2 regions of the Shimia isoporae genome follow, and region 1 is predicted to be linked to the other one. Evidence: riboswitches for the same ligand, from Rfam matches in the RefSeq annotation. Region 1 holds a riboswitch; the other holds the start of a gene.
The links. A riboswitch is a leader RNA that binds a small molecule or an ion and turns the genes downstream of it on or off. The one in region 1 is predicted to bind thiamine pyrophosphate.

Region 1 (15,448 bases):
CGCCGGAGGCACCATGCAAGACTACGACGCGCCGGCCCGCAAACTGGCCGCGGATCGTGGCAACAACATATTCACAGTGTCCGAGGCAGACGCGGCAGAATGGGCAACCGTCGTAGATCCGATCTACGCCAGCTGGATTGCCGATATGGAGAAGCGGGGAATCGACGGTCAGGCACGGATCGACGAGGCCAAAAAGCTCATGGAAGAGTATAAGAAAAACAATATGTAAGCTCACTTTCCGCTTACGGATTCCGGCCGTCTCCCTCGGGGCGGCCGGTCTCTTTTTGTCTTAACCCTGTGGTGTCACGTTTGGTCGTGCCTTGCCACGCTTGAGACCAAGTTGGCGTTCCCGCCAGATAATCATGACCCCCGCGAGGATCACGATCGACGCGCCCACCAGCATGGCCGCTGTCGGGATCTCGTCAAACCAGACATAACCAATCAAAAGTGCAAATAGCATCGATGCATAATCGAACGGGGCCACGACACTGGCCGGCGCAAACCTGTAGCAAGACGTGAGCATGATCTGCGCTACCCCACCAATCAGCCCGGCTGTCACCAGCATTGCGATCACGTCCAGTCCCGGCACGACCCAGCCAAACGGCAATGTCAGCAGCGACAGGCAGGTCGCCGTAAGAGAGAAATAAAACACGATTGCCGATGTCTGATCCGTCTGCACCAACTGGCGAATGTGGATTTGAGCCAATGCGCGAAACACGGCCGAACCCAAAACCAGCATGACGCCCAGCGTAGCCACTGTTGCTTCAGGAGAGTCCTCGAAAATCGTCAACCGCGGCCAAAGGACAATGACCACCCCAACAAGCCCCACACCGACCGCCGTCAAACGAAATGCACGAACCTCTTCTCCAAGGAACATTGCCGCGAAAATGACAGTCAAAAGGGGCGCGGTAAATCCAATCGCTGTGACTTCCGGCAAAGGCAACATACCAAGCGCGGCGAAGTTCATCGCCATCGCCGACGTGCCAATCAACCCGCGCCAGACATGGCCCATCTTGTTTTGCGCCTTGAGACCCGATTGCAACTCGCCGCGTTGCGCTAGCCAGACCAAAATCACGATCATCGCAAAGAAAGACCGAAAGAACACCGCCTGGCCTGGCGGGACACTGTCTGCCGTTGCTTTGATCAAGGCTGCCATAACTGAAAACAGCGCAATCGCCGTGACCTTGAGCGCGATACCGCGAACCGGGTTCATCTCCACCTGCCTCTCGTGATTGCCGCGACTGTGCAACCCGACGCGCAGAATAACAACCCGCCGCTATTGATCTTTTAAGGACAAACCGAAACAGTCCAGCGACCAGTTCCGGAGGCCTCATGTACGACACAAACCATCTGCTAAATGCCCTGCGTACCGCGTCTCTGGGTCGTGAAGATGACGTTTTCGCCAGCCTGCCGGATAGGCTCGATGTCACTTTTGGTGATCTGTTTGCAGGCGCGGAAAAGATTGCGGCCGCCTTGGTCGCACTGGGTGTCACGCCCGGTGATCGGGTGGCTGTGCAGGTGGAGAAAACCATTGAAGCGATCCAGCTTTACCTCGGCACGGTAATGGCAGGAGGCGTGTTTCTTCCTCTCAACACAGCTTACACGACGCCCGAAATCGCCTTTTTCCTAGGCGATGCTGAACCGCGCGTTGTGATTTGTGATCCTACCCGCGAAAACGAAACCCGCAGCATTGCCGGCAACGCATCGGTCCTGACGCTCGACGCCGCAGGTGTCGGCTCACTGACCGAAGCCGCCAAAGTTCACGCCAGCTTTACGCCAGTCGCACGCAATGCCGACGACCTCGCCGCGATTTTGTACACCTCAGGCACAACCGGTCGCTCAAAGGGTGCTATGCTGAGTCACGGCAATCTCGCGTCCAATTCGATGGTGCTTCGTGATTGCTGGCGGTTTTCGCCGGACGACGTCCTGATCCATGCCTTGCCGATTTTTCACACCCACGGCCTGTTTGTTGCCACGAATGTCGCACTTCTCGCGGGCGCAGCTGTAGTGTTTCTGCCGAAATTCGACACCGACGCCATCATCGAAGCGATGCCAAATGCGACATCCCTCATGGGAGTGCCCACCTTTTACACCCGCCTGCTCGACGATCCGAGACTCAGTCGGGAACTGGCGTCCAACATGCGTCTGTTTGTGTCCGGGTCCGCGCCATTGCTGGTCGACACGCATGAGGCATGGGAAGAACGCACAGGACATCGCATTCTGGAACGCTATGGCATGAGCGAAACCAATATGAACACCTCAAACCCTTATGAAGGGGAGCGGCGCGCTGGCACCGTCGGCTTCCCGCTTCCAGGTGTTGAGACACGCATCAGGCAGGACGGAGTGGAGGTTGAACAAGGCGACATCGGTGTGCTCGAAGTGCGCGGTCCAAATGTCTTCAAAGGATACTGGCAGATGCCGGAAAAAACGGCCGAAGAACTTCTTCCAGACGGCTGGTTCATCACGGGCGACATGGCGCGCGAAGATGCAGACGGCTACATCACCATCGTTGGTCGCTCCAAAGATCTGGTGATTTCGGGGGGCTTCAATGTCTACCCGAAAGAAGTCGAAGGTCTGATTGATGACCTTGCAGGAGTAAAGGAAAGCGCCGTTATCGGCGTTCCGCACCATGACTTCGGAGAAGCTGTCGTGGCCGTTGTCGTACGCGCTGACCCGTCTTTGACCAAAGCCGATGTTACCGACCCGCTCGCAGACAGGTTGGCAAAATTCAAACAACCCAAAGAAGTGATTTTTCTTCCCGAACTGCCGCGCAACACCATGGGCAAAGTCCAGAAGAAAGCGCTGCGCGAAGACTATGCAAAGCTGTTTGCAGGGCTAAGCTGAGAAGACCGCAACAGCAACGCCTTCGCCACTCATGTCCAACGCACCCGTTTTCGAGATCGACCCCAAGGCTTTTTGGTCCGATCCCTATCCGGATCTAGCCAAAATGCGTGCAACGGCGCCGATTGCCTTCGTCCCGCAACTGGGCGCCACGCTAATCACACGGCGCAACGACATTTTCGAGAACGAAAAGAAAATCGACGTCTTTTCCTCCGACCAGCCCAACGGATTGATGACTGTTCTGATGGGTCAGAACATGATGCGCAAAGACGGCGCTGCACACCAAGCCGAACGCCGCGCCATCTTTCCGACCGTATCACCCAAGACAGTGCAAAATGTCTGGAAATCAAAGTTTGAAGCCGCGACCTCCGATATTCTGAGCCGCCTTCATCCTCGAGGTACCGCAGATGTCGTCGCCGACATTGCCCGCCCGATTTCCGGTGAAGCACTCAAGGCGATGACAGGGCTGACAAATATGACTTGGCAAGAGATGGACCGCGTTTCCCAGGGAATGATCGACGGCTGTGCCAACTACGCAGGCGACCCGCAAGTCGAAGCGCGCTGCCATGACTGCACTGCTTCGATAGACGCCCATATCTCGGCCCGCAAAGCGGCATTGATCAACGCGCCGGACCATTCTCTGCTTTCTGTCATGATGCAGGCGGGACTCACCGACCATCAGATCAGCGCCAACGTCAAACTCGCCATTTCCGGCGGCCAAAATGAACCCCGCGACGCAATCGCTGGTGCAGTTTGGGCGCTACTGACCCATGACGACCAACTGGCGGCCATCAGAAACGGCGGCGCGACATGGCTCGCCGCCTTCGAGGAATATGCCCGTTGGATGTCTCCTATTGGAATGTCCCCGCGTCGGGTCGCGAAAAGTCACAATGCCAACGGTGTAGCGTTCCAACCCGAAGATCGCGTTTTCCTGATGTTTTCCAGCGGCAACCGCGACTCCGAGTGTTTTGCCAACCCTGACGCCTTTGACATTTTTCAGGACGTGAGCAAAGCCATAAGCTTTGGCGCTGGGCCTCACTTTTGTGCGGGTGCATGGGCATCCAAATGTCTGATCGCCGAGGTTGCCCTGCCCATGATATTCGAACACTTCAAAGGACTGGAACTGGCCGGCGACGCGCCATTTGGCGGTTGGGCCTTCCGCGGGCCGCTACAAGTCCCCGTTCGTTGGCAGGTCTAGCGCCAACTGTCTGGCAAGGAGGTTCCAATCTCTGAAGCCAGATTTTCCGCGAACACACGCATTTCAGCGACCCGATTGGTTGCAATTGCGCGTCCGGTCTTGGTGGTCATTCCTTCGGGCAGACGAAACAGTTTCATCGGCCAATGATCCAGAGCCCATGCGCGATCGTCCAGACTCCGGTAAACCGCGAAAGGATCCTGCGGATCATAAAGCGCCAGCTTCAATGATCCCGCGACAGCAAAGGTTCGCCCAATGCCAATCGCACCAATAGCGTCAAGCCGATCTGCGTCTCTTAAGATACGGGCCTCCAGCGTTTCAGGCTCCAATCCTGCCGAAAAGCTATGTGTCGCGATCGCGTGTTGCGCTCCGGCGACCTCCGGATCCGCAAATCCGAGATTTGTCAGGATAGGACCCGCCTGCTCCGCGGCCCGTCGAGACGCCTGGTTCCGATGCGGATCGTCTTTCGGCAAGTTCACCAGATCGTGCAGATAGGCCGCGCCCAACAATATGCGCAAATCAGGCGCATGTTCACCCTCGGCGATATCCTGACAGTTTGACCAAACCCGGTCCAAATGCGCCAGATCGTGCGCCGCATCAGTTTCCATCTGCTCTGAGACAGCCTTCCGCAACGCCGCGCGCAACGCTTCCATCAGCCGATTTGGCCTTGGTTCTCTCCGACCTGCCCACGATGTAGCAGCAAATGATCAAGGATCACACAAGCCATCATCGCTTCGCCGACCGGCACAGCACGAATCCCCACACATGGGTCGTGACGCCCCTTGGTAATTACCTCTGTCGGCGACCCATCGATCCGGATGGACTTGCGCGGAGTCAGAATCGAGCTTGTCGGCTTTACAGCAAATCGCACAACCACATCCTGTCCTGTTGAAATGCCCCCCAGGATACCGCCTGCGTGATTGGAACTGAACTCCGGCTGACCGTCAGCGCCCAGGTAAATCTCGTCAGCGTTTTCCGACCCCTTCAGAGCCGCGGCGGCCATGCCTTCACCAACTTCGACCCCCTTAACAGCGTTGATGGACATCATCGCCGCCGCCAGATCAGTGTCTAACTTGGCATAAATCGGCGCGCCGATGCCTGCTGGCACGCCACGCGCCACAACTTCGATGATCGCACCGACGCTGTCATGTTCCTTGCGCAAAGCCTGTAGGTAATCTTCCCATTCTTGCGCCACCTGAGCGCCCTGCGGGATCCAGAAATCATTCTGTTCGATCGCGTCCCAGTCAAAGGCGCCCCGATCAATTTCCAGCGACCCCATTTGAGTCATGTACCCTTTTATTTCTAGTCCGGGCACAAGGGCCTTTATCGCTTCGCGGGCAATGCCACCAGCCGCAACCCGCGCCGCGGTTTCGCGCGCAGAGCTACGCCCACCTCCGCGATAGTCACGATTGCCGTATTTCAGGTGATACGTCAGGTCGGCATGACCGGGCCTAAATGTCTGGCTGATCTCGCCATAATCCCGGCTGCGCTGATCCGTGTTCTCGATCATCAGCTGAATAGAGGTACCGGTGGTTTTGCCGTCAAACACGCCGGACAGGATTTTCACCGCGTCCGGTTCATTGCGCTGGGTGGTGTTCTTGTTCTGACCGGGGCGGCGTTTGTCCAGCCAATGCTGCAACATCGCCTCGTCCACCGGCACACCGGGCGGGCAGCCGTCAACGGTCGCGCCCAGCGCGGGCCCATGGCTCTCACCCCAGGTGGTGACCCGAAACATATGTCCAAAGCTGTTCATCGACATTGCACGACCTTTCAAACCGTTCTGCCGCGCAGCAATAAACGGATTACGCCGCTTGGGAAAGGCTCGAAGAACAAAAGCCCCTGTGCTGTGGCCAAGTCCTCCCTACCCTCGGAATCCAGCTTGCGAAAGCTGTCGGTCGCCACTACGGTCGCGCCCACCTCGGGGTGTCTGCAAACGCAGGCTGAGATGCACGAATGCGAACCCGTTGAACCTGAACCGGTTAAGACCGGCGGAGGGAAGGCCGACATGACGTCCTCGCTCACTCCGCCCGTCGCAATTTGGAGGATGCCATGAAGTATCTGAGTTTTGCCGCGGGACTGTTTGCTGCCACTGCTGCTGTGGCCGAGACACCCGTTCTCACAGTCTACACCTATGACAGTTTTGTTTCTGACTGGGGCCCGGGCCCTGCTGTCAAAGCCGCTTTCGAAGAAACCTGCGGATGCGAGCTCAATCTCGTTGGCGCAGGCGACGGCGCCGCGCTCCTTGCCCGTGTCAAACTGGAAGGCGCACGTTCTGTTGCCGACGTTGTTCTCGGACTGGACACAAACTTAACGGCCGCCGCCGCCGAAAGCGGCCTGTTTGCCGAACACGGTCAAACAGTCACAGTCGACGTCCCCAATCCGTTTGGCGAGCCGGGCACATGGACCGATCCGAATTTCCTGCCGTTTGACTGGGGGTATTTCGCCTTTGTGTATGACAACACCAAACTCGACACCGCTCCTGCTTCTTTCGACGAACTGGCCGCATCCGATCTGAAAATCGTGATCCAAGATCCGCGCAGTTCGACGCCGGGGTTGGGTCTGCTTCTCTGGGTCAAGGAACAGTACGGTGCCGACGCCCCGAAAATGTGGGAAGCGCTTTCGGACAATATCCTGACCGTCACCAAAGGCTGGTCCGAGGCCTACGGTCTCTTCCTTGAAGGTGAGGCGGACATGGTGCTGTCCTACACCACCTCTCCTGCCTATCACATCGTGGCAGAGGAGGATCAAAGCAAATCCGCGGCGGCCTTTGACAGCCACTACATGCAGATCGAAGTCGCAGGAAAACTTGCCAACAGTGATCAGCCGGACCTGGCGGATCAATTCCTTGCCTTCATGGTCAGCGATGCCTTCCAGTCGATCATTCCAACCACCAACTGGATGTATCCGGCTGTGACCCCGGCGGCGGGAGTACCCGACGCCTTCGCAGCACCCATCGCACCGGAGCAAGCTCGACTGCTCGCACCGGCTGATGTGCCCGCAATCCGCGACGAAGCACTGGCCGAATGGCAAGCGGCCCTGTCGCAATAAAACGCGCCCTTCCGGGCTGGATCGCGGCGGCCTGCGTCGCCGCGATTGTGCTTGGCACCCTGCTTGCAGTCGCGCTTCGCGCCGAGTCGGGCCGCGGTCTCGGACCCGCTGAGTGGGCCGCAATTCGATTCACGGTTTTTCAGGCGATCTTGTCCGCCGTGTTCTCGGTGATGCTGGCCGTGCCTGTCGCCCGCGCCCTCGCAAGGCGGCGCTTCAAGGGGAGAGGCTTCCTGATCTCGCTGCTCGGCGCGCCCTTCATTTTGCCAGTCATTGTCGCGGTCATGGGCCTTCTCGCCGTTTTTGGCCGAAGCGGCCTGCTCAATGAAACCCTGAGGATGCTGGGCCTCACCGAAGTGTCCATCTACGGCTTGCACGGCGTCGTGCTGGCCCATGTGTTCTTCAACCTCCCTCTTGCCACCCGCCTCATTCTGCAGGGTTGGCAGGACATCCCCTCAGAACGCTTTCGACTGGCTGCGCAGCTCGGCTTCGCCAGCAGAGACGTCTTTCGGACACTCGAAGCCCCGATGCTTCTGCGCACCCTTCCGGGCGCAGCAGCCATCATCTTCGCCATTTGCCTCAGCAGTTTTGCTGTGGCGCTGACCTTGGGTGGCGGCCCCCGCGCGACCACCGTTGAACTCGCGATCTATCAGGCCTTCCGCTTCGATTTTGATCTTGGCCGAGCCGCTCTTCTGTCCTGCGTCCAGATTGCGCTTGTCGGCGCGGCTGCCCTTGCGGCCCTCAAGCTCTCCAGCCGCGATGGATTTGGTTCTGGGCTGGACCGTCCGGTGCAGCGCTGGGACGCGCAAGGCCCGTGGCCACGCGCCCTTGACGCTGCAATCATCTCATTGGCCGCACTCTTCCTCATTCTTCCAATCGCGCTCGTTATCTTGAAGGGCGCGCCGGCGCTTGCCGATTTGCCAACCTCCGTATGGACCGCGGCCTTGACTTCGGTTCTGATTGCGCTGTCCTCTACCGTGCTGATGCTTGCGCTTTCTCTGCCCGTCGCAATTGCCGCCGGCACCCAAAACGCCCGCCTCGAGGCTGTTGGTCTTTTGGGCATCGCCGCAAGCCCACTGGTCATCGGCACCGGCCTCTTTGTCATCATCAACCCGATTGCCGACCCCTTTGCCCTTGCCTTGCCGGTTACAGCGACCGTGAATGCCATCATGGCGATGCCTTTCACTCTGCGCATCATGGTGCCCACGGTGCGCGACACCCATGCCAGCTATCACCGCCTTTCAATGTCGCTAAACCTCTCCGGCCTATCTTGGCTGCGCCTCGTCCTGATCCCGCGCCTGCGCCCGAACCTCGGGTTTGCCTGCGGCCTCACTGCAGCAATGTCCATGGGAGACCTCGGCGTGATCGCGCTCTTCGCCGACCCGCAAACCGCAACATTGCCGCTTCAAATGTACCGCCTCATGGGAGCATATCGGATGGAACTTGCCTCAGGTGCCGCCGTGCTTTTACTAGCCATGTCTTTTGGCATCTTCTGGCTTTTTGACAAAGGAGGCCGCGCCCATGCTGACGCTTGACGCCCTCACGCTGACCCAAGACAGTTTTCACCTTACAGCCGATTTCACAATCAAATCCGGCACCCGCACAGCGGTCATCGGCCCGTCCGGCGCAGGCAAATCCACGCTGCTTGCAGCAATTTCCGGCTTTCTGAGCCCGACACGGGGATCCATCCGCTGGTACGACACAGACCTGACCCGAACAGCGCCGGGCGAGCGGCCAATCGCGATGCTCTTTCAGGACAACAACCTGTTTCCGCATCTGACGGTCGCACAGAACGTCGGTCTGGGTCTGCGTCCCAACCTGCGCCTGAATTCGGAGGAACAATCTACTGTCACCGCCGCCCTCGCCCGCGTCGGCCTCGACAGCATGCAGTCCCGGAAACCCGCGCAACTGTCCGGAGGACAACAAAGCCGCGTCGCCCTCGCCCGTGTGCTGGTGCAATCCCGTCCCCTGATACTGCTCGACGAGCCCTTCGCCGCCCTTGGTCCGGCCCTCAAGTCCGAAATGCTGGACCTGGTATCCGAACTGCAGACCGAAACCAGCGCCACGCTCCTGATGGTCAGCCACGATCCGTCCGATGCCCGCCGGATCGCCGGGCAAACCGTTCTCGTGGCGGATCGCGTTGCCCATGCCCCACAGGAAACGTCGGCCTTACTCGACGATCCCCCCGCAGCGCTGAAATCCTATTTGGGCGAAAGCTTCTGACTGGGTCCAAATACCCGAAACACGACGGGGCCCCGAAAGGCCCCGTCTCAAACTGCGCGCGTCCAAGACGCGCTCATTTTCAAAAAATCACTGTCGCACGAGATCTTCGTAAGCTTGCGAAATTTCGCGCGCGAGGTCACCAACCTCAAAGGTATAGTCACCGATCTGACCAACCGGGGTCACCTCTGCGGCGGTGCCGGTCAGCCAGCACTGTTCGAAATCCGCCAACTCTTCAGGCATGATGTGGCGCTCGATCACGTTGACACCGCGCTCCTTGAGCATCTCGATGACGGTTTGGCGGGTGATACCGTTCAAAAAGCAATCCGGCGTCGGCGTGTGCACCTCTCCGTCTTTCACGAAGAAGATGTTTGCTCCGGTCGCTTCCGCGACATAGCCCCGATAGTCCATGAAAAGGGCGTCCGAACAGCCCTTTGCCTCTGCCTTATGTTTGGAGATCGTGCAGATCATATACAGACCGGCCGCCTTGGCATGTACCGGGATGGTTTCCGGGCTCGGGCGTTTCCACTCGGCAATGTCCAGCTTTGCACCCTGCATTTTCGCGTCCCCGTAATAGGCGCCCCAAGGCCAGATCGCGATCGCGACCCTGACAGGGTTGGCAGCGGATGCGACACCCATATCTTCGCCGGACCCACGCCACACAACGACGCGCACATAGGCATCCTGCAAGCCGGATTTCTTCAACGTCTCCTGTTTGGCCGCTTCCAGTTCGTCCAGCGATATGGGCATCGGCATGTCAAGCGCCTCGGCGCTCTTGAACAGGCGTTCGTTGTGCTCGCGGCTTTTGAAAATCTTACCGTTGTAGGCGCGCTCGCCTTCAAAGACGGAGCTTGCGTAGTGCAGAGCATGAGAAAGCACATGCACCTTGGCCTCGCGCCAATCAACAAACTCGCCATCCATCCAGATGACACCGTCACGATCGTCATATGCACCAGCCATGGTCGCTCCTTTCGACGTCTAAAATTTTCATTTGTTGCGTCAATTACGTCCGGTTCGGACATAAAGTTGCGCAAAACCTGCGATTCGCTACCAGTTTGGCCTTGGAGTGTCAACAAAGCTGACGTATTGTGACGAACCAAGAGGCAATTTGTGAATTCCGGAGGCCATATGGGCGAAGGCATCAGGAGCGACAGCCTGCTCTATCTGACTGATGAGCAGCTTAGGCAGGGGATCGAGGCAATGTATTTTGCCTATAGGGGCTTCACTGCAGATCCGGACAGAATCCTTGAAAGCATGGCTTATGGCCGTGCACATCACCGCGCGATTCACTTCATCAACCGCGCGCCAGGCACCACTGTCACAAACCTGCTGGCCATTCTCGGAGTCACAAAGCAGTCGCTGAACCGTGTCCTGCGCACCCTGATCGAGGACGGTCTGGTCGAAAGCCGCGTTGGGACTTCCGACCGCCGCGAACGCAACCTTTATCTCACCGAAGAAGGAATCGCGCTGGAGCACCGGCTGTCCGACGCCCAGCGCGCCCGCATGCGCTCCGCCTTTCGAGACGCAGGCCCCGAAGCCGTCTCAGGTTTTCGTCAGGTGTTGGAGTCGATGATGGACGGCGAGCTGCGCCGGCAGTACAAAACATTACGCGAAAACGGCCAATAAGAACGACGCATGAACGACGTAGACCCACATCTCCTGATCGTTGACGACGACGAGCGTATCCGCAGCCTGCTGCGCAAGTTCCTCATGCGCAACGGCTTCCTTGTGACTGCCGCTCGCGATGCAGCCCATGCCCGACGCATCCTTTCCGGACTGGATTTTGACCTCATAGTTCTGGACGTGATGATGCCGGGAGAGGATGGCACATCCCTGACCCGCCACATTCGGGAAACCTCCGACACGCCGGTTATGCTCCTCACAGCCAAAGGTGAAACCGAAGACCGCATCCGCGGGCTTGAGGCCGGCGCCGACGACTACCTCGCCAAGCCGTTTGAGCCCAAAGAACTGCTTCTGCGCATCAACGCCATTTTGCGTCGCATGCCGGAACCCGAAGGCGATCAGGCCGTCCCGAAAGTTCTGCACCTTGGCTCTATCCGCTATGATATCGACCGTGGTGAGATGTGGCAGGGCGAAGAACCCCTGCGCCTGACAGCCACCGAAAGCCAACTGATGCGCATCTTCTCGAAAACACCCGGCGAACCGGTGACCCGTACGAAACTGGTCGAGGAACTGGGCCGCGACAAAGGTCAGGCACAGGAACGCGCCGTCGACGTGCAAATCACGCGTCTGCGCCGCAAAATCGAAGAAGATCCGAAACAGCCACGGTATCTGCAAACCGTGCGTGGCGCCGGCTACATGCTGGCACCTGACTGACGGTCTCAGGCCACGCGGAACCTCCGCGCGGTTTCGCCGTAGAATGCCATCGTCTCGTCCCTGTCGGCACACCCCAACACACCTGGAAACAGCGTATCGATTTCTTCGCGGGTTTCAGGCGCCATTGCCTTCATGGCCATAGGGCCGGGATACAGGCTTTCTGTGGGATAGCCGTTGGAAAACACGATCTGATGGCTTTCGAACATCATGTGGTAGTAGGTAACGCCCCGCTTGCCGCGCGCCACACGCGACCCCGCCATGAACCGTTCCAGGTGTTTCGCGCGCACCAGCACGTCATCTGTGCCGGGCAGGATAATTCCGTGTTGCGGTGACACCAGCAGTGAGCGCTCCGTCCCCAAGGCCGCTGCGCTGACCAGTACCGGCAACAACTTGGGCTGCGCCAACAACTCGGCATGGCTCAGAGTTGTCGAGCCGATCCACACGATCTTTTGCGGTCCGTTATCAAGAGTGGACACAAGATCGCCCGCCTGCAGGTCTTCGACCGCGCGCTCACCGAATGGCGTCAGAATACCGGTTCCGGTGGTAAAACAAACAACGCCGGTGTTGTCTGCCGTCAACTGTGCATTGCCCGAGAACGTCAGGCTACCATCGCCGAACTGAACGTTGTCGGAATAGTCCACGGCATTACCGCGGATATCAAAAGCGTTCGACTGGTTCAGAACCCCGTCATCCGCAAGGTCCGCCTTCATCTCACGGAGATTGTCGTAGTGGCCGGAGAGATCAACAAAGTCGTTGTTGGTTGGATCGCCATCGCCGATGGCGCCCGAGTTTCCGGTATTGAAGTCCGCAATCGTGTCGTTGCCGCCGGACACAACAAAAATGTCGTCTCCGCGCCCGCCAAAAAGGATATCGTCGCCGTCTCCGCCGAACAGGCTGTCGTTGCCTGCATCACCCTTGATGGTGTCGTCGCCAGCACCGCCGATAACCGTATCGTTGCCTTCGCCGGCAGCAATGTGGTCGTTACCGGCCTCGGCACCGTCCTGAAACGTGAGGTCCATCCGGTCAGCCGCCAGGTTGGTGCTGTCTTTTGCCACGGATACAAGCTCGATCGACTGAATCGGCTTGCTTTCCATGATCGCCGCGTCGTCGTTGAAGCTCATCTCGGGAGCGAGGAACAGGTCGCCGTCTTCCGTCTGGAAAACCACAGCCGTGATCATCTCGGTGGTGCCATCCTCAAAGGTCACCTGTGCGTTGAACACAGCCACAGCATCCAAAGCGGTGGGCGTTCCGTCGATATCAACGGTTTCGGGATCACCACGGTTGTTGCTGTCCGCAATACCGTCGCCATCGGCGTCATCCACCTGCACGCGCACCTGATTTGAACCCAACGGATCCATGTCGCTGCCGTAAGATCCCAGAACCACCTCGGCGCCGTCCGCAAGCGAATCCATGTCGAGCGCCTTGCCCATGTGCAGGGCGGTCCACTCTGACTGGATCGTGCCCGTGCCGACGGTTGTAGAGGCGCTATCGCCATAGATCAGGTCGTCGCCTTCACCCGCATCAATTCGATCGTGACCTGCACCACCGTCAATCGTGTCGTTGCCGCTGCCGCCCGAGATCACGTCGTCGCCGCGCCCTCCAAGCAGACTGTCCGCGCCATCGTTTCCGGAGATCACATCGTTGCCAGTGCCACCTTCGATGGTGTCGTTGCCACCAGCACCTTCGATCGTGTCGTCACCCAACCCCGCAACAACCGAGTCGTTTCCACCAGTGATCTGGTCCCCGTCCCGATCCGTGCTTCCAAGCTTGATGACATCATCACCGGCAGTGCCGTCAAACTCGCCATCGGGTTGCATGAAATCAACGTCCATGCGATCCGCTGCAAGATCGCTTGTGGCTGTGGCGACGCTGTTGAGCGTGATCGATTCGATCGCGCCTGATTCCATCGCGGCATGGTCCGCGTTGGCGGACATCTCAGGAACCAGATAGGTCTCGCCGGTCGTCGACTGAACAATCACGGCCGTGATGTCAGCCGTCGTGCCATCCGCGAAGGTCAACGTCGCGTTATACTCCACCAGCGCGTCGTAAGTTTGTGGCGCTCCGCCATCGATCGTGAACTTGTCGTTGGCCTGTGTGTTGTCCGTCAAGTAGTTGGAATAATTAGAATTATACTGCGAGAAGCTCTGCACCTGCTGATGGAGCGGGCTAGTGCTTTCACCGAAAGTGGATCCGACAAGTATAGAGGCATTCTCCGCTGTGGAGTTGCCTTCGTTGGGATCAAGCGTGGGAAGCACGCCAAGCGAAATGACGTCAAAAGTTCTGGCCATAATTTCGGTACTCGTTCAGGTCATCGCACCGCTATCCGACCAAGGTAAATTCGCCCCTAAATTATTGGTTCAAATACATTTCAAGCTCTAGCAAACCCGACCTATGCAAAGACCACGTCGTCGCGCCTTGCCCCGCGATTTCTCTCGCAAATTCCCCTTTGCGCATGTCAAACTGACAGCAACCGATTTCAGCACACGGACCCCAGATGCCCACCGTACTTTTCACGCACCAGAGTTCCCTCAATCACCAAACGCCCGCGGGCCATCCGGAGCAAATCGCCCGCATCGAACATATCAATGCCGCGCTCAACGCTCCGCAATTTGCAGCGCTTGACCGGCGCGATGCTCCGAACTGCGACGACACCGATATTCTGCTGTGCCACCCACAGGCCCATCTGGATGCAATCACCAACGCAGAACCAGCGTCGGGCACCGTCGCGCTGGACGGAGACACCCATATGTCCCCGGGGTCGACCACGGCCGCCCGCCATGCCGTGGGTGGCTGTGTGGCCGCGGTCGATGCGGTTCTTTCCGGTGATGCAAACAACGCATTTGTCTCGTGCCGCCCACCGGGTCACCACGCGGAACAGACCACGCCAATGGGGTTTTGCCTCTTTGGAACCGCGGCCATCGCTGCCAAACACGCGCTTGAACGGCATGGCCTTTCGCGGGTTGCCGTGGTCGACTTCGACGTCCATCACGGCAATGGCACACAAGCCCTTTTGTGGGACGAGCCCCGCTCGTTGTTCATCACGTCTCACCAAAATCCGCTTTGGCCCGGAACCGGAATGCCGGGCGAGACAGGCGCCTCCAATAACGTGCAGAACTGGCCCCTCCCGCCGCACTCCGACGGCCGCTTGATGCGCGCCACGTACGAGGCCGAAATTTTTCCCGCATTGCGCCATTTCAAACCTGAGTTATTGATCATCTCTGCCGGTTTTGACGCCCACGCCGACGACCCGCTGGCGCAACTCAACTGGGCCACCGAAGATTTCGCATGGCTGACGCGCGAACTCTGCGGCATCGCTCGCGAATGTTGTGACGGCAAGGTGGTCTCGACTTTGGAAGGCGGATATGATCTGAACGCCTTGGCGGCTTCGGTCGCCGCACATGTCCAAGTTTTGATGGAGTCTGCCGCATGAGTGACACGCCAATCAGCGAAATGAGCTTCGAAGCCGCCATGCGCGAGCTTGAACAGGTTGTCGGTCAACTGGAACGCGGCGATGTGGAACTCGAAAAATCCATCGCGCTGTACGAACGCGGCGCCGAGCTGAAAAAGCGCTGTGAGGCAAAGCTCAAGGAAGCCGAGGAAAAAGTGGCCGCGATCACGCTGGACGGCGACGGTAACCCCAAAGGGCTGACCCCCGTCGAAGGCATGTAACGCACCCGTTCGCTGACTCGAATACAGGACCGTTCGGTGTTCCAGACCCGTCTCAAAGAAACTGCATCCCTGATTGAAGCCCACCTGCAAGCCGTGATGGCTCCGTTGGGCGATCTTCCAGTTGTCGAAGCCATGCGCTAC
Region 2 (15,448 bases), on a different contig from region 1:
TGGTAGCCCCTTGATTGCGGGAGCCGCCGTCCTTCTAGCGGTCTTTGGGCCGGTGTCCCTGATGCCGGGCATGGTGGGAATCATCTATGCTCAGTTCGGCGTTGTTTTGTCTATGGCGGTTCTGATTTCCACTATCGTGGCCGTGACCTTGGTGCCAGCGCTGTGTGTGCTGCTTCTGGATGCGGAGCACAAACAGCCGCCACTTTTTCTGCGCAAGTTCAACGACATGCTGAACTGGATCACCAGGGGTTACGTCAACTTGTCCGATTGCCTGTCCCGTAGACTGCCGCTTGCCTTGGTGCTCTACGCAGGCCTCATCGGCGGGGTTTACGGGCTGGCGACAAACATGCCCACCGGCTTCGTGCCGTCGGAAGATCAAGGGTCGTTCTTTGTTGAAGTCCAGCTACCTGACGCCGCGGCGGTCGGTCGGACATCAGAGGTTGTCGATGCAATGGCTGCGGAGGTACGGGCGATAGACGGTGTCCGTGACGTGATCACTCTGGCTGGTGGCTCCTTGCTCGAGGGCGCAACCGTTCCTTCGGCAGGCATCATGATCGTTGCGTTGGAGCACTGGGACCAAAGGGAAGCAAGCCAGCGCGAAATATTCATCGAGACGGCTGCTGTACTGGAGACCTTCGATGAAGCGCTGGTTCTGCCTTTCGAGAGTCCGACCATACCTGGCATGGGCAACTCGGCAGGGTTCGAATTTGTCCTGCAGGACACGCAAGGTCGTTCACCTGTTCAAATGGCGGAGGCTTTAGATGTGGTATTGGCAGAAATCAATGCGGCGCCGGAGTTGGCCTATGGGTTCAGCACATTCCGTGCGGAAGTCCCGCAAAAGTTCGTGGATCTTGACCGTGTTAAATCCAAAATGGCGGGTGTGCGTGTGGATGACGTGTTCACGACCATGCAGGCGCAACTGGGTGGCTACTTTGTCAACGACATAACGATGTTCGGAAAACGTGTGCCTGTCATGGTGCAGGCGGACGCCGAGTATCGCAACGATGATGGGGACCTGCGCAACACCTATGTGCGTGCCCAAACCGGAGAGGTGGTGCCAATTTCTTCCCTTGTTGACCTGAAGGATGTGACAGGGCCGCAAACATTGACCAGTTACAACCTTTATGGGTCTGTTGTGATCAGTGGCGAGCCTGCGGAAGGGTTTTCATCTGGTGACGCGATCGAAGCGATGGAACGGATTGCTTCGACGGCACTTGGAAACGGCTTCAGCTTCGAGTGGACCGGACAGACTTACCAAGAGACTGAGGCCGGCTCCACAGCAGGAATTGCCTTTGCGCTCGCAATGCTCTTTGCCTTCCTCATTATGGCGGCACAATACGAAAGCTGGGCTGCTCCTCTCGCAATCCTGCTGGTTGTTCCAACCGCGTTGCTGGGCACCTTCCTGCACACGTGGGCCGCTGGTGGCGACATTAGCCTTTACACACAGATTGGTCTGGTGCTGATGATCGGCATGGCAGCACGCAATGCGATCCTGATTGTGGATGTTGCCAAGAAGCGTGTGGATGCGGGAGAAGACTTGGTTCTCGCAGCCAAGACAGCGGCGCAGCAGCGTTTCCGGCCTCTTTTGATGACGGCTTTGGCCGTTGTGCTGGGAGCCACGCCTCTCGTGCTCGCAGGCGGTGCTGGCGCAGGTGCGCTCGCGGCGCTTGGTCAAGCGGTCTTCGGCGGTATGGTGACTGCCGTTCTGATCGGGGCCGTTTTCACAGCGCCACTCTACGTGCTGATTATGCGCCTACGTGGTTTGCTAAAACGGTCTTCGGATCCAGATCCGTTGACTGCCCACACCTGAAGTTCAGGTCATACAAAAAAGGCCCGCTAATTTTCAGCGGGCCTTTTTTTTGTCAGAACCGATGTGGTCAGTTGGTTGCGATCAGTTGCTGTGCGACCAGATCGTGGTCCAGCCAAAGCACCGGGCCTTCCGGCTGGCTGGCGGAGCCAAAGATCAACTGGCCGGTGGCGTTCACAACATGATGGCTCAGAACGTCGCTGACGAGCGCCTTGCGGTCGTTGTGCAGTGCCACGATGTCTTGCGATGTACCCACGGTCATCTCGACCTGATCCGCAGAATTCGCCATTGGCCATTCTGCGAAGTTATAGAAAGGCTGCATCGCGTCGGATTGCTGGTACTCACCAACCGTTTGAAGGATGGACTCAAGCGTCACATCGTCCTTTAGAAGTGCCTGACATTCCTGCCAAACAGCATCGGCCCACGCGCCGCCGCCTTCTTTCCGGAAGGCTTCAAGAAGCGGAACCAAAGACAGCTCGATGCCCGCAAAAACGTCAGAGGAATTGGTCCGGATTTCCGGGCAGTTGAACACTGTGGCCTTGATCCCCTTGTCCCATGCCGACTGCGCAAAACCTTCGAGGCGCATTTTTGCGTAGCCCTGAGTGTAGCTGGTGTAGGTCTGCCAACGGTAATTGCCGCCAATTAGAATACGCGTGCCATGATAGCCATATGCGGTGTAGCGGATTTGCCCGCCTCCAGCCTCGACATGGGTCCGCAAATCCGCAGATTGGTCAAGCAGATGACCAAAACTGTTGGCGGTTACCTCGTCAAAGTTCTGAAGAATGAGTTTACCCAGATCACTGTCCAGAAGCGCTTGGCTGGACAGGTGTCGAGCACCGCGGCCTTTGTAAATGCGGTTGGCAATGGCCATGAATGCCTTGGCGCGCGGTATGCCTCCGGCCATTGTGTGCGCAACAAACACGTTGCGGCCAGCCGGTATCATTCCCTGCAGTTCTGCCAGAACCTGATCCAGCGCGGTTTTGAAGCGTGTCGTGCCAATGTTGCGGCAGTTGTCCACGGCGGCCCAATCGAGTTTGTAGTCCTGCCAGTTCTCGAGGGTCATGTCCTTGAGCATGTCAGTCGGAGTTGCGCCGCCCTCCGGTGCATCCATGTCAAAGCCAGCCATGAGCGGAATGTTAATGATACGACCGCCGAGGTTGGTTTCGGCTTCTGCAAGTTCTTCATCAGTCAGGGCACGCAGGGACCCATCATCCTGCCGTCTGCCGACGGTGATGCCAATCACCTCCATGCCCGCCGCCTTGGCGGAGTCAATCAAACCGGTGGCATAGCCACGACCGAACAGTTCACCGAACAAGACAAAAATGTCGCCTTGGCCGAAGAGTGTGTTTTGGGGACGAGAGGTGAGTGGGATCGAAGTTTGCATTTTGGCCTTCCGGTTGCGCCGCGCCCGTTCTGGGCTGCATCTGCCGTAGTCTGGCTGTTAAATTTTTGCCTCTCCTATTTCAATCGGCGCTCAAGTCCAAGAAACTTTCGCCTTTTGAGGCGGATGAATCGCCGGAAATGCACAATTTGACCCTGAAATCGGGTCTTTGGCGGGTTTTCTATTGGGAGTCGTGCTTGCCAAGGTTGCGTGTGGCAAATCGGATCGCGAGATGTAGCAGCACCGAAAAAAGTCCGAGCGTCAGCATAGCCGCGAACATCAAGTCGGTCTTTGCGCGGCCGTTGGCCAGTAGCATCAGATATCCGAGCCCCTTCGAAGCACCGACCCACTCACCGATCACGGCGCCAATTGGCGCGTAAACGGCAGCGAGGCGAATTCCGGATGCCAGCGACGGCAAGGCGGCCGGAATTCGGATGTGCAAGAGGACGCGCCGCGGGTTGGCTTGCATGGTTGTGGCAAGATCCAAGTAACCTTGTGGCGTTCGCATGAGGCCGTCGAAGAAGGCAGATGTTACAGGGAAGTAGATGATCAATACGGCCATGGCGACTTTGGACCAAAGGCCGAAGCCAAGCCAAAGTGTCAGGATTGGTGCGAGGGCAAAAACAGGCAGCGCTTGAGTAAAGACAAGAAGGGGCTGCACCAAAACCCGCGCCGCGCGGGATGTGGCGAGCTGGATTGCGGTGACAATGCCAAGCGCTGTGCCAATCGCGAGGCCGATCATCACCTCCATTGCAGTTACCAAGGTGTGTTCTGCGATCACTAAGCGGTTTTGCCACCACGTTTCTGCAACTTGCACCGGACCGGGAAGAATGAACTTTGGCAGGCCGGTGAGGGAGACAATTGCTTGCCAGAGGGTAACTGCAAAGATGATTGCGGCGAATGCCGGTAGAGCTTTCACGAAAGATCCTCCCGGAGATGGCGCAGCAGTGCGGCCTGACACGTGAGTGTCTCTTGGTCATCAATAGGCCGTGGGACGGGCGCTTCTGGGGGGGCGAAAAACGAGAGACCAGCAGGTGTCATGACAACAATTTTATGTCCGAGTCGGGAAGCTTCGGTAGGATCGTGCGTCACCATCAGGACGGTTTTGCCGGAAAGGGTTTCAACCGCGAGATCCTGCATCGCGGCGCGGGTCTGAGCGTCGAGTGCGGAGAAGGGCTCGTCCAGCAGGATCACTGGTTTGTCTTCCATCAAGGTGCGGGCAAGAGCCACACGTTGGCGTTGGCCACCGGACAGCTCCGAAGGTTTTTTGTCAGCGTGTTTGGCCAAACCGACGCGCTCGAGTATCCGTTCCAAACGGTCGGTGTCCGGCGTTCCGCCACGCAAACGGGTACCCAACAAAGTGTTTTGCGCAACAGTCGCCCAAGGTAGCAAAAGGTCACTTTGCGCCATGTAAGCGACTCGAGGTGCGACAAGAAAATTGTCAGAGGCACTGATCTGGCCTTTGAAGTCTGCCGCGGTGGGCAGGTCGCACATCAGTCTGAGCAATGTGGATTTGCCGACGCCGGATCCACCAAGCAGGCATGTCCATTCCCCGGCATTCAAAGTCAGGGAAAGGGGAGCGAAGAGCGGCGCGTTCTGAAGCGTTGCGCCGCCCTCGATCTTGACTGCTGGTGCCTTGTTCAAGGTGTAAGGCCCATTTGCCAGAAACCGACCTCAAGCTCGGTGGCTTGACGGAAGGTGTCGCAAAGCCGGCGCCATCGTGGGGAGGTTTCATAGGAAACACCCAACCGCCGGATCAGCGCCTCTTCGAGCAGCTTGCCTACGGCCTTGCAGCTGTCCTGGTAGCCATCGCTGGAATATGTCGCGATCCAATCACCATATTCTTCGGATGTCTTTTCCGCCGCCAAACGCAAGCCGATTTCACCATATCCCATGACGCAAGGCGCAAGTGCAGCCAGCAGATCAAGCAAATCTCCGCTGTATCCGGCTTCGAGGACAAAGCGGGTGTAAGCGAGGTTTTCGGCGCGTTCATTGGTTGAAAAAAGTTGATCTTGCGAGATGCCAGCGTCTTCGCAAACACCGACGTGCAACTGCATTTCTTCCGCCACGAGTGCGTTGACGGTGCCGACGGCGCCAAGCATTTCTTCGTGGGTTTCTGACTTAACAATTGCCAACGCCCATGCGCGGGAGAAATGGATGAGGAACACATAGTCTTGGCGCAGATAGTGTAGAAAGGCCTCTTTTGGCAGTGAGCCGTCTTTCATGCTTTCGACAAAGGCATGACGGGTGTAGTCCCGCCATGCTTCTGGTGCCTTCTCGCGCATCAGCGAGAAGGCGCGGCCGTAGGTATCGCTCATTTGGCAGTCACGTCGATGGTGATTTCGTCAACCGGGTTCAGGCTGTTGATCATGCCGCTGTCGAGCAGGAACTGTTCAAAACGTGCATAGCGCCCCGCGTCAAAGCCTGCCGGTCGCAAGGCGAAGCGGGGCAGTGTATCGACCCATGCACGTGCGTTCAGTTCGTCTTGCAGTTCGGTCGAGGTGGCTGCAAATATTTCCCAGCTTTTTTGGGGGTTGTTGACGATGTATTGGGTCGCTTTTTCTGTCGCCGCAAGAAAGCGTTCCACCTTATCGGTGTCCATGCGGTCCGGGTTGGCCACATAAATCAACTCGTCGTAAGACGGCACACCTTCTTCTTCTATGTAAAAGCAGCGGCCAGCAACGCCTTCGATGTCCATCTGGTTGAGTTCAAAGTTGCGGAAGGCGCCGATAACGGCGTCTACCTGGCCGGACATCAGCGACGGAGAAAGCGAGAAATTGACATTGATCATCTCGATGTCGTCGGTGCTGACGCCGTGATTGCCGAGAACAGCGTCCAAGACTGCCTCTTCTACGCCGGCGACGGAAAAGCCGATTTTCTTGTTCCTTAGATCAGCCGGAGATTTGATCGGGCCGTCTTCGAGAACGAGAAGACAGTTGAGAGGTGTGGCGACGAGAGTGCCAACGCGCTTGAGCGGCAGGCCCTCATGGATCTGCAAGTGCAGTTGTGGCTGGTAGGAAACAGCGAGATCGGCCTGGCCGGCGGCGACAAGACGCGGCGGCGCGGAGGGGTCGGCTGGCGGTACAATCTCAACTTCGAGACCCTGGTCGGCAAAGTAGCCGTTTTCCTGCGCAATGATGATCGGCCCGTGGTCGGGATTGATGAACCAGTCCAGCAGAACGGTCATTTTGTCTGCTGCAGCCGCGGGCGCGGCGGCCAGCATCGCCAAGGCCGTGATGAGATATTTCATGAGGTTTCCTTCCTGTTCGTCATGATGCTGAGGCCGCGACGAGCACGATCTCGTCAGGCCAAATAGATTGAATGTTTTCGGCTGTGCGCCAGGCGCGCAGACCGGTTTGGCAGCAGAGCGCGAGACGCTGATTTTTGGGTGTCAGGTTCTTAGCAAGGTCCTGCGGTAGAATTCGGAGGGCCTTGGGGTGCGCAGGTTTTGGCGCTTCCTCGACAGATCGCAGGTCGATTATGGTGTCTGTCGCCGTCAGTGCGGCGGCTGAAACGAACCGAAACGCAGTGGCCGGTTCTGACGCATCATCAAACCGAAAACTGCTGGCGCGCATTGTGCGTGCGTCCAGCTGAAAGAGATGCCCCAAAGGCGAGGGTTCCAGCTGAAGAATAGTGTTTAGTGCCATCTGCGCCTGCATTGCGCCGATCACGCCGACAACGGGTCCAAGAACGCCTGCGGTCGCGCAATTCGCAGCGCTTTCCGGAGCCTCGGGGAAAACTGCCCGCAGCGAAGGGGCTTTGGCGCAAAATCCTCCAACGTAGCCACCAAATGCCAGAACGGACGCACTTATCAGGGGGATTTGGGCTTCCAGGCAGAGATCGCTAAGCAGATAACTGACTGCGTAATTGTCGGCACAGTCAAGGACGAGATCGACCTCGGCCAATAATCCGAGAGCGTTGTCGGGAGTTAGTCGCGTGCTCAGTGCATGCACCGTTATTCCACTGTTGCGTTCCATGAGGCGCGCGGCCGCAGTTTCCGCCTTGAGTCGACCGCAATCACGCTCGCCAAACAGCGTCTGGCGATGGAGGTTGGATAGATCGATGAAGTCACCGTCGATGATCGTTATCTGACCAATTCCGGCTGTAGCAAGTAGAGGCAGAACTGGTGCAGCCAGTCCTCCGGCCCCGACGACCAGAATTTTGGCAGCCGAAAGTTTTGCCTGCCCTGTCTCGCCGACTTCGGGAAGGATCGTCTGTCTGGCGTAGCGGTTCATCGTGTGGCGTCAATCCATTGTTCGACGCGCCTCTCCGGGTCAGCGTTCAGAGTGATATCGGTAACGACAGAAATGATGTCGGCACCGGCGGCAAATACACCCTCAGCCCGTTCGACGGACATGCCCCCGATGCCCACAAGTGGGATTTTCCCGACGCGGGCTTTCCATTCAGTCAGTCGCGGAAGCCCTTGCTCATGCCATTTCATTTTTTTGAGGATGGTCGGATACACGGGGCCAAGCGCGATATAGTCCGGCGCAACGGCGAGTGCGCGGTCCAGTTCCGCGTCATCATGTGTGGACACCCCGAGTTTCAATCCGGCCCTGCGGATGGCGGAGAGATCGGCTTCTTCAAGATCTTCTTGTCCCAGATGAACCCACTCGCATCCTGCGTCGATGGCTGCCTGCCAATAATCGTTAATCACCAGAGTGGCACCGTGTTGTCGGCAGAGGTCTTGGGATAGGGCAATTTGCTCTGCCACGATGCTATCCGGCTGATCTTTGATCCGCAGCTGCACCAGTTTCACGCCCAGAGGAAGCACGCGCGTAAGCCAGCGGCTATGGTCAAAGATGGGGTAGAAACGGTGTAAGGTCATGATAGGAAAGCCTTTCCAATGACGGGTGTGGAGGGCTCGGCCATGTCTCGGGCCTCTATCGGGTCGGCCTGATGTGCGAGTTGCCCAGCCTCGATTGCTGCCATCATTGCGCGGGCCATCGCGACCGGGTCGCCTGCTCGCGCAACGGCAGTGTTGAGCAAAACAGCATCGTATCCGAGTTCCATCGCCTGTGCCGCGTGGCTCGGCAGGCCAATACCTGCATCGACCACGAGTGGGACGTCAGGAAATTCTGCGCGCATTGCACGCAGGGCGTATTTGTTGGAGAGGCCGCGACCAGAGCCGATGGGCGCTCCCCATGGCATGAGAACTTCGCAGCCAGCTTTAAGCAGGCGTTCGCCGACAATGAGATCTTCTGTCGTGTATGGAAACACCTGGAAGCCGTCGTCAGCGAGGATGCGAGCGGTCTCCACGAGTTGGAAAACATCCGGTTGCAGGCTGTCGGTGTGACCTATGAGCTCAAGCTTGATCCAGTTGGTGCCAAATACCTCGCGCGCCATCCGGGCTGTTGTCACGGCCTCTTTGACGGTATGACATCCAGCGGTATTTGGTAGAATTTGAACGCCGAGGGCCTGAATCATTTGCCAAAACGCTTGCCCTGTTCCTCCCGCGCCTTCGCGCCGGAGCGAGACAGTTGCGACAGCGGCGCCTGATGCGGCAAACGCCTCTTTCAAGATCGCCGGACTGGGATATTGGGCTGTGCCCAACATGAGAGGGTTGGTAAGATCGGTGCCGTAGAAAGAGCGCATATTCAGCCTCCCTGCATCGGCGCGACGACTTCGATACGGTCGCCATCATGGAGATCCGTTTTGCAGCGCGCGGCAGCTGGCACGAAGTCCTCATTAATAGCTGTGGCCACGCGCCCGGAGTATCCGCACTCAGCGAGTAAGACATCCAGTGTTTTTGCCGTGGTTTCACGGGGCGTGCCGTTAAGCAAAATCTTCATCCACCATCTCCGAGGATTGATTGTCGAGCGCCAAGTCGGCGACGCCTCGCGCCAAAGCGGGAGCGAGCAAGTAACCGTGGCGAAAAAGTCCGTTGGCATAGATGGTTGATTCATGCCTGCGGATACGGGGCAGGTTGTCGGGAAACGCAGGTCGCAGATCGACGCCAATCTCGAGCACTTCTGCTTCTCCGAAAGCCGGATTGAGCGCATAGGCTGCACTCAGCAATTCAAGCATTGAGCGGGCGGTGATCCGGTTGCTGTCTTCGCTTTCGATCATGGTCGCGCCGAGCATGAAAGTGTCGGCACCCCGCGGTACGACGTAGATGGGGATGCGGGGGTGCAAAAGACGTACCGGGCGATTCAGGGTCACGTCGGGCGCGCGCACTACCAACATTTCTCCCTTGACCCCTCTCAGGTCCGGCAGTGCGTCTCGAGCCGAAAGACCACGGCAATCAATCGCGTTTTCCAAGCGCTTGGGCGCTTGCGTCCGATGGAAAATGACACCTTTGGAGAGAAGAGAAATATACAGGTCTTGCAGCGCGAGTCTTGGATCGAGATGCGCCTCCTGATCAAAGAACAGTCCTTGCGAGAATGCGTGTAAATCGGGCTCAAGATCCATGATTTGCAGACCGACTTCCACAAACCCTTCGGTGCGACGAGCAAAGCGGCGCAGATCCGGAAGGTCGCGCCGGCTGGCAACAACCAGAGTGCCCTGACGTGACACGCGGGTTTTTGAAGCCCACCACTCGATAGCTTCTTGTCCTAGACGAAGAACCGCTTCCTCGGCGTTTTCGTATTCACACCATGGAGCCAACATACCACCGGCCCACCATGAGCAGCCATGCGGGCCCGGCGGCCCAGCGGGGTCGTACACCTGCACTTTGCAACCGCGCGCGACCAGTTCTGTCGCAACCGCAAGACCCGCGACGCCCGCTCCTATGACGGAAAATTCGGTCACGTGGCCCAAACCTGATGGAAGTGGTGGACAGGACCGTGGCCACTACCGACAGTCAGTGCGTCGGCGGCGGCGATGGCCCCTTGAAGGTAGGTGTGTGCTTCGGCGACGGCTTCCTGCATTAAAAGTCCCTTCGCAAGGCCCGCCGCAATGGACGAAGACAAAGTACAACCTGTTCCATGTGTGTTTCGCGTGTCTTGACGCGGCGCGGTGAACTCCGCGGAGACTGTCCCGTTCTCAAGCAAAATGTCATGGCACAGGTCGCCTTTGGCATGTCCGCCTTTCATCAGGACAGATTGTGCCCCCAGCTTGCACAGGGCTTGACCCTGAGACGTCATCGTTTCGGTATTCTCGGCCGAGGGGCGACCCAGAAGAACGCCCGCTTCCGGCAAGTTGGGCGTCACCAGAGTTGCTCGGGGCAGTAAAACACTGCGCAGGGTGTCAACAGCCTCTGTGGCCAGCAAGGCATCACCCGACTTTGCAATCATGACGGGATCAAGTACGACTGGGCCTGCGTAGTCTTTGATAGCCATCCCAACGGTGTCGATGATCTGTGGCGTTGCCAGCATTCCGATCTTGATTGCGCTGACATCAAGGTCCGAGAGCACGGCATCGATCTGCGCTCTCACCATGTCCAGCGGTACGCCGTGAACAGCGGTGACGGCTTGGGTGTTTTGTGCGGTCACTGCGGTAATGACACTGGCACCAAAGACGCCAAGCGCAGACATCGCTTTGATATCTGCCTGTATTCCGGCTCCGCCCCCGCTGTCGGATCCTGCGATGGTCAGCGCGATAGACGTCATGCGTTGCTCCTTTCAGATGGGCAACGACAACGGGGAAGACGTCAGTTCTCAGAAAACACACGGGGTGCGCATCTTGACCGTTCCCTCCGCCGGTATTGCCCGGATCAGGTTCGATGGGTTGATGCGTGAACACCTCTCAGCCTCGGATTGAGGCACCCCAACGGTTCATGTGCCGCGTAACAAGGTGTTAACCCTCTGTCAAACACTTGCGACGTCGGGTCAGAAATCAGTTGAATCGGGGGGAAGCGATTGCGCTGGTGCCCAACGGTGGTCAAGTGTGAGGCAAATAAGGGCGATCGTGCACAGTCGCGTTGCCCGCGGAGACAAGGAAGAGACAAAATGAGCCGTCAGGAAATTCTGTTCACCCCGGTTGATCTGGGAAAGCTACAGGTCAAGAATCGTGTGGCGATGGCGCCAATGACCCGGATGTATTCTCCGGGCAACGTGCCAAACTCCAAAAACATCGCCTATTACAAAGCGCGAGCTGAGGGTGGTGTCGGGCTGATTATCACTGAAGGCACATTTGTCGGTCACAAGGCGGCCATTGCGTATCCGAATGTACCCGCGTTTTCGGGTGATGACTCTTTGGCCGGGTGGAAGAAAGTTGTGGACGCGGTGCATGAAGCGGGCGGAAAAATCGCGCCTCAGCTCTGGCACGTGGGTGGCGTTCGTCGTCCGGGCGTTGAGCCTGGCGGCGCAGAGCCAGGTCACAGCCCAAGCGGTATGGCGAAACCGGGCAAGGTGACCGGACACGCGATGGAGCAAGCGGACATTGACGAAGTCATCGCTGCATTTGCCAAAGCGGCAGCAGATGCCAAAAAGATCGGTTTTGATGCGATCGAGCTGCACGGCGCCCATGGGTATTTGATTGACCAGTTCTTCTGGGATGGCACCAACGTGCGTGAGGACGAGTACGGCGGCGATCTGGCAGGGCGTTCGAGATTTGCGCTGGAATTGGTGAAAGCTGTTCGGGCCGCGGTCGGCGAAGACTTCCCAATCATCTTCCGTTTTTCACAATGGAAACAACAGGACTACTCTGCACGTTTGTGCGAGACGCCGGAGGAGTTGGAGGGATTTCTCAAGCCACTTGCCGAAGCGGGTGTCGATATTTTCCATTGCTCCACACGTCGTTTCTGGGAGCCGGAATTTGAAGGCAGCGATTTGAATCTTGCGGGCTGGGCGCGGAAATTGACCGGCAAGCCGACAATCACGGTGGGTAGCGTTGGGCTCAATCAGGATTTTCTGCCGGAAGACGGTTTTGTCGAGTTCAATGAGGCAGAGCCGGCGAGCCTTGATAACCTGATCGAGCGTTTTGAAAAGGACGAATTCGATATGGTAGCCGTAGGGAGGGCGCTGATCGCGAACCCAGATTGGGCCAATCAGGTACAAGCGGGCAAGTTCGATGATCTTGCGGCATATGAGAAAGACATGCTGCAGAAACTCGTTTGAATCGCCGCGTAATATTTCAAGAAAGGCCGCGCCATGAGCGCGGCCTTTTCTTTTGTGAAGCTGTTCCCGTACGGCGATACCACTTCGTGGCCTTTGGGTGTTGTTTGTAAGGGGCAAAGCGGACTACAAGGCGATGACCCCATCATATGATTGAGTTGCGCCAACGGCGCGACGGGAAAAGGAGAACAAACGTGGCAAGCGTTTTGGATCAGTTGAGAGAGATGACCGTGGTTGTCGCCGATACCGGCGAGGTCGAGGCGGTCAAGAAATATCAGCCGGTGGATTGCACCACCAACCCGTCGTTGGTTCTGGCCGCGCTTAAAGACGCCGGCTCGGAAGAGCTGGTGGCTGCCGAAATCGAAAAAGGTCGCGCGGCGGGCTGGACTGCGGAGCAGGTGGCAGATGCGTTGACTGTTGCGGTTGGTGCGCGCCTCACGTCGCTGGTTCCGGGTCGAGTGTCTACTGAGGTGGATGCATGTCTGTCGTTTGATACCGGCGCATCTGTAAAACGTGCCCAGGCAATTGTGGCGGACTACGCAGAGCGTGGTATCGGTAAAGACCGTATCTTGATCAAGCTGGCCTCGACCTGGGAGGGTATTCGCGCAGCGGAAATCCTTCAAGATCAAGGGATTGATTGTAACCTGACGCTGCTCTTCTCGATGGCGCAAGCTGTGGCCTGTGCCGATGCAAATGCTTTCCTGATCTCGCCGTTCGTTGGCCGGATCACGGACTGGTACAAAGCAGCTGAAGGCGTTGAAGGGTATGCGCCTGACGAAGACCCCGGCGTGAAGTCTGTGCGCGGCATCTACGACTACTACAAGTCCAACGGCATCAAAACGGTGGTGATGGGCGCGTCCTTCCGGAATGCCGGCCAAATCAAGGCGTTGGCGGGGTGTGACAACCTGACGATTGCACCTGCGCTTCTTGAAGAAATGGGCAACGAGGAGGCCGAGCTTCCGCGTGTCCTGTCGCCGGAGAATGCCAGTGGTATTGCCCCTGTCAAAATGGATGAGGCGACGTTCCGCTGGGAGCTGAATCAAGATGCGATGGCGACCGAGAAACTGGCCGAAGGCATCCGCAAATTTGATATCGATCACAAGAAACTGATCGCAATGGTCGCCGAGCGTTTGCAGTAAGCTGCAAAACGTCTGCAAAACGTCGGTTTAACATCGGTGCGGGTTTGTAGCAGCACTGGACAGAAAATGGGGCAATCGCGGGAATGCGCGGTTGCCTTTCTTTTTTGCCGCGAGCGGACAGAGCGCTGCCTTGAAGGCAATTCCTTTGTCGACACGCCACAGACGTGTTAATCAGGAGGTGCATTACTATTGGTTGATCTTTGGTGTCCGGGAATTCTGGCGTGCCGCAGGATCAGCCATTCTTTTCGACCCATTCATTTCTGACCAAGCGATAGGATGCCAGCATGATTGCCAAGCCACGTTTCCGACTATTCAGCTGTGCGGCGATAGGCGCAGCGATCCTCACTTCAAATGCCACTGCTCAGGACGGACGGCCTGGCTATCAGCCAATACCGGACGGATACGGGTATTTTGAGGATACGTCAGCGTTGCAAGATGCGGTATCCGAAAACGATCGGACCTTTGTTCGTGAACATGGTTGGAAACTTTGGGCGGGGATCATGCAACCGCTGGAGGCGGGGAACGCCAATTCGTGGCCAGTGTGGTTCAGTTGGCCGACGGGGTCTCAGGCCTTTCCACAGGACATGGCACCACCCGAAGCGTTGCATCCTTCCATCCGAAAGTCGCAGCACGCGCAGATGGCGCGGGTAGCGCCTGTTGAAGCCGAAGCACCCAATGTCAGCACGCCGGCGCCGCAGTATCCTTTGCCGGAGTACGTAAAAGAAAATTTCAAAGGGGCAATCAAGGTATCCGGATCGGGGGAGGAGTCGCTTTATGACGGAGCCTTTTTTGCGTTCAATGGCGACATAATGATTGCGACCGAGTCTATGTCTCCTGCGGGGTATGACACTATTTGGGAACAGAGTTTGAATAAGGTCTCGACGCTAAATTGGCTCAACGAGAATGGAGAAAGTGTCGACTATCCGGCTGAGGCGATCTTTACCAAACATATGTATTGGCCAGTCAAGGCCGGAACCCTGACAGCATTGCCGTGGTACAACGGCACTCAGTGGGACCCGAGTTTCACCGGATATTGGGGGTATGAGCTTTGGGAGTCGGTCGTGGCGGTTGATCCGTCCAATTCAAAGAGCGGAGACGCGGATGTGTCTTTTCTTTTCGGCGTTCAGGAGAACGACGGCACGCCCATGGAAACGCGGTCTGTAACAGCACCGATTGTGCCGATTGATGACCTGTATCATCATCAGGTGACAGAGGAAGACTGGGCGCTGTTTAATGAGGCGGACAAGGCCATTCTGAATGCCGCGAGTTGGTGGCTTTATGAAGAACCGTTTGGCCCCGGGGATTATCTGGTAACGGTGGCGATGCATGTGTTCACCAAAGAAGTCCCTACTTGGACGCTGCAAAGTACTTGGTGGGTGAATGCGCCGGACACCGGGGAGTATGCGGCCGACCGGCCCGATCTGCCGGATGCGGTCGGGCCATGGGGGAATTATCTGCTGACACAGGGGACCGAGATTTATCCGGTGTCGGGTGATGACCTCAAGATCTCGGTGAATCCATATATCGAAGGTGTGACACACCCGATTTCCACCAGCTGCCGGAACTGCCATCAGCGGGCTGGCCATACGTCGCCCAAAAGCGCAGGCAAAACTGGTTATCAGACAGATTTGTGCCCTGACTTGTTGGAAGCTTTGACCGCACAAAGCAGTTGTCTGGCCGATGTCGCGCTTACGGACTTTTCCTGGCTTACCGCAGATCGCGCAAAATAAAGGTGCCTGAGTGTCCCCTCTGATCGCAAAGAGGGGACATCGGTACCGTTGTGTCAGGCAGCAACCGCGGAGGTTTTGGCCGCAAGTTGTGCATAGGTCTGCGTGATTTGCACAGCCGCCTGTGCCGCCTCGCGCCCCTTTTTTACGAAATGGTCGTGGTAGAAAGAGACGTGTTCTTCCGATGGTTGGAAGTGGTGTGGCGTCAGCGAAACAGATAAAACCGGTACCCCGGTTTTTTGGCCAGCTTCCATCAGGCCGGTTACGACTGCCTGGGCCACAAAGTCATGGCGGTAAATTCCTCCGTCCACGACCAACGCTGCGGCGGCGATTGCCTCATAATCGCCGGTTTCAGCCAGTTTTTGAGCCAGAAGCGGCATTTCGAAAGCGCCGGGTAC

Region 2: another riboswitch for thiamine pyrophosphate. It lies ahead of thiD (bifunctional hydroxymethylpyrimidine kinase/phosphomethylpyrimidine kinase); the one in region 1 lies ahead of thiB (thiamine ABC transporter substrate binding subunit).

What each region holds. Positions count from the first base shown of each region.
Region 1 is NZ_SMGR01000002.1:535,612-551,059, forward strand. It holds gene BXY66_RS14070 (TRAP transporter substrate-binding protein) at 1-229, shown strand, start outside; gene BXY66_RS14075 (DMT family transporter) at 290-1,213, opposite strand; gene BXY66_RS14080 (malonate--CoA ligase) at 1,333-2,844, shown strand; gene BXY66_RS14085 (cytochrome P450) at 2,876-4,039, shown strand; gene BXY66_RS14090 (HD domain-containing protein) at 4,036-4,689, opposite strand; gene aroC (chorismate synthase) at 4,689-5,795, opposite strand; TPP riboswitch at 5,946-6,050, shown strand; gene thiB (thiamine ABC transporter substrate binding subunit) at 6,086-7,084, shown strand; gene BXY66_RS14105 (thiamine/thiamine pyrophosphate ABC transporter permease ThiP) at 7,060-8,616, shown strand; gene thiQ (thiamine ABC transporter ATP-binding protein) at 8,603-9,304, shown strand; gene BXY66_RS14115 (branched-chain amino acid aminotransferase) at 9,392-10,261, opposite strand; gene BXY66_RS14120 (MarR family winged helix-turn-helix transcriptional regulator) at 10,430-10,927, shown strand; gene BXY66_RS14125 (response regulator) at 10,937-11,638, shown strand; gene BXY66_RS14130 (Hint domain-containing protein) at 11,644-13,926, opposite strand; gene BXY66_RS14135 (histone deacetylase family protein) at 14,133-15,068, shown strand; gene BXY66_RS14140 (exodeoxyribonuclease VII small subunit) at 15,065-15,307, shown strand; gene BXY66_RS14145 (polyprenyl synthetase family protein) at 15,344-15,448, shown strand, end outside.
Region 2 is NZ_SMGR01000003.1:46,247-61,694, reverse strand. It holds gene BXY66_RS14620 (efflux RND transporter permease subunit) at 1-1,810, shown strand, start outside; gene BXY66_RS14615 (enoyl ACP reductase FabMG family protein) at 1,878-3,191, opposite strand; gene BXY66_RS14610 (ABC transporter permease) at 3,370-4,107, opposite strand; gene BXY66_RS14605 (ABC transporter ATP-binding protein) at 4,104-4,832, opposite strand; gene BXY66_RS14600 (TenA family protein) at 4,829-5,506, opposite strand; gene BXY66_RS14595 (ABC transporter substrate-binding protein) at 5,503-6,438, opposite strand; gene BXY66_RS14590 (HesA/MoeB/ThiF family protein) at 6,458-7,423, opposite strand; gene BXY66_RS14585 (thiamine phosphate synthase) at 7,420-8,016, opposite strand; gene BXY66_RS14580 (thiazole synthase) at 8,013-8,783, opposite strand; gene thiS (sulfur carrier protein ThiS) at 8,786-8,980, opposite strand; gene BXY66_RS14570 (FAD-dependent oxidoreductase) at 8,964-9,938, opposite strand; gene thiD (bifunctional hydroxymethylpyrimidine kinase/phosphomethylpyrimidine kinase) at 9,935-10,738, opposite strand; TPP riboswitch at 10,803-10,908, opposite strand; gene BXY66_RS14560 (NADH:flavin oxidoreductase) at 11,078-12,187, shown strand; gene tal (transaldolase) at 12,379-13,323, shown strand; gene BXY66_RS14550 (hypothetical protein) at 13,608-15,053, shown strand; gene BXY66_RS14545 (6,7-dimethyl-8-ribityllumazine synthase) at 15,107-15,448, opposite strand, start outside.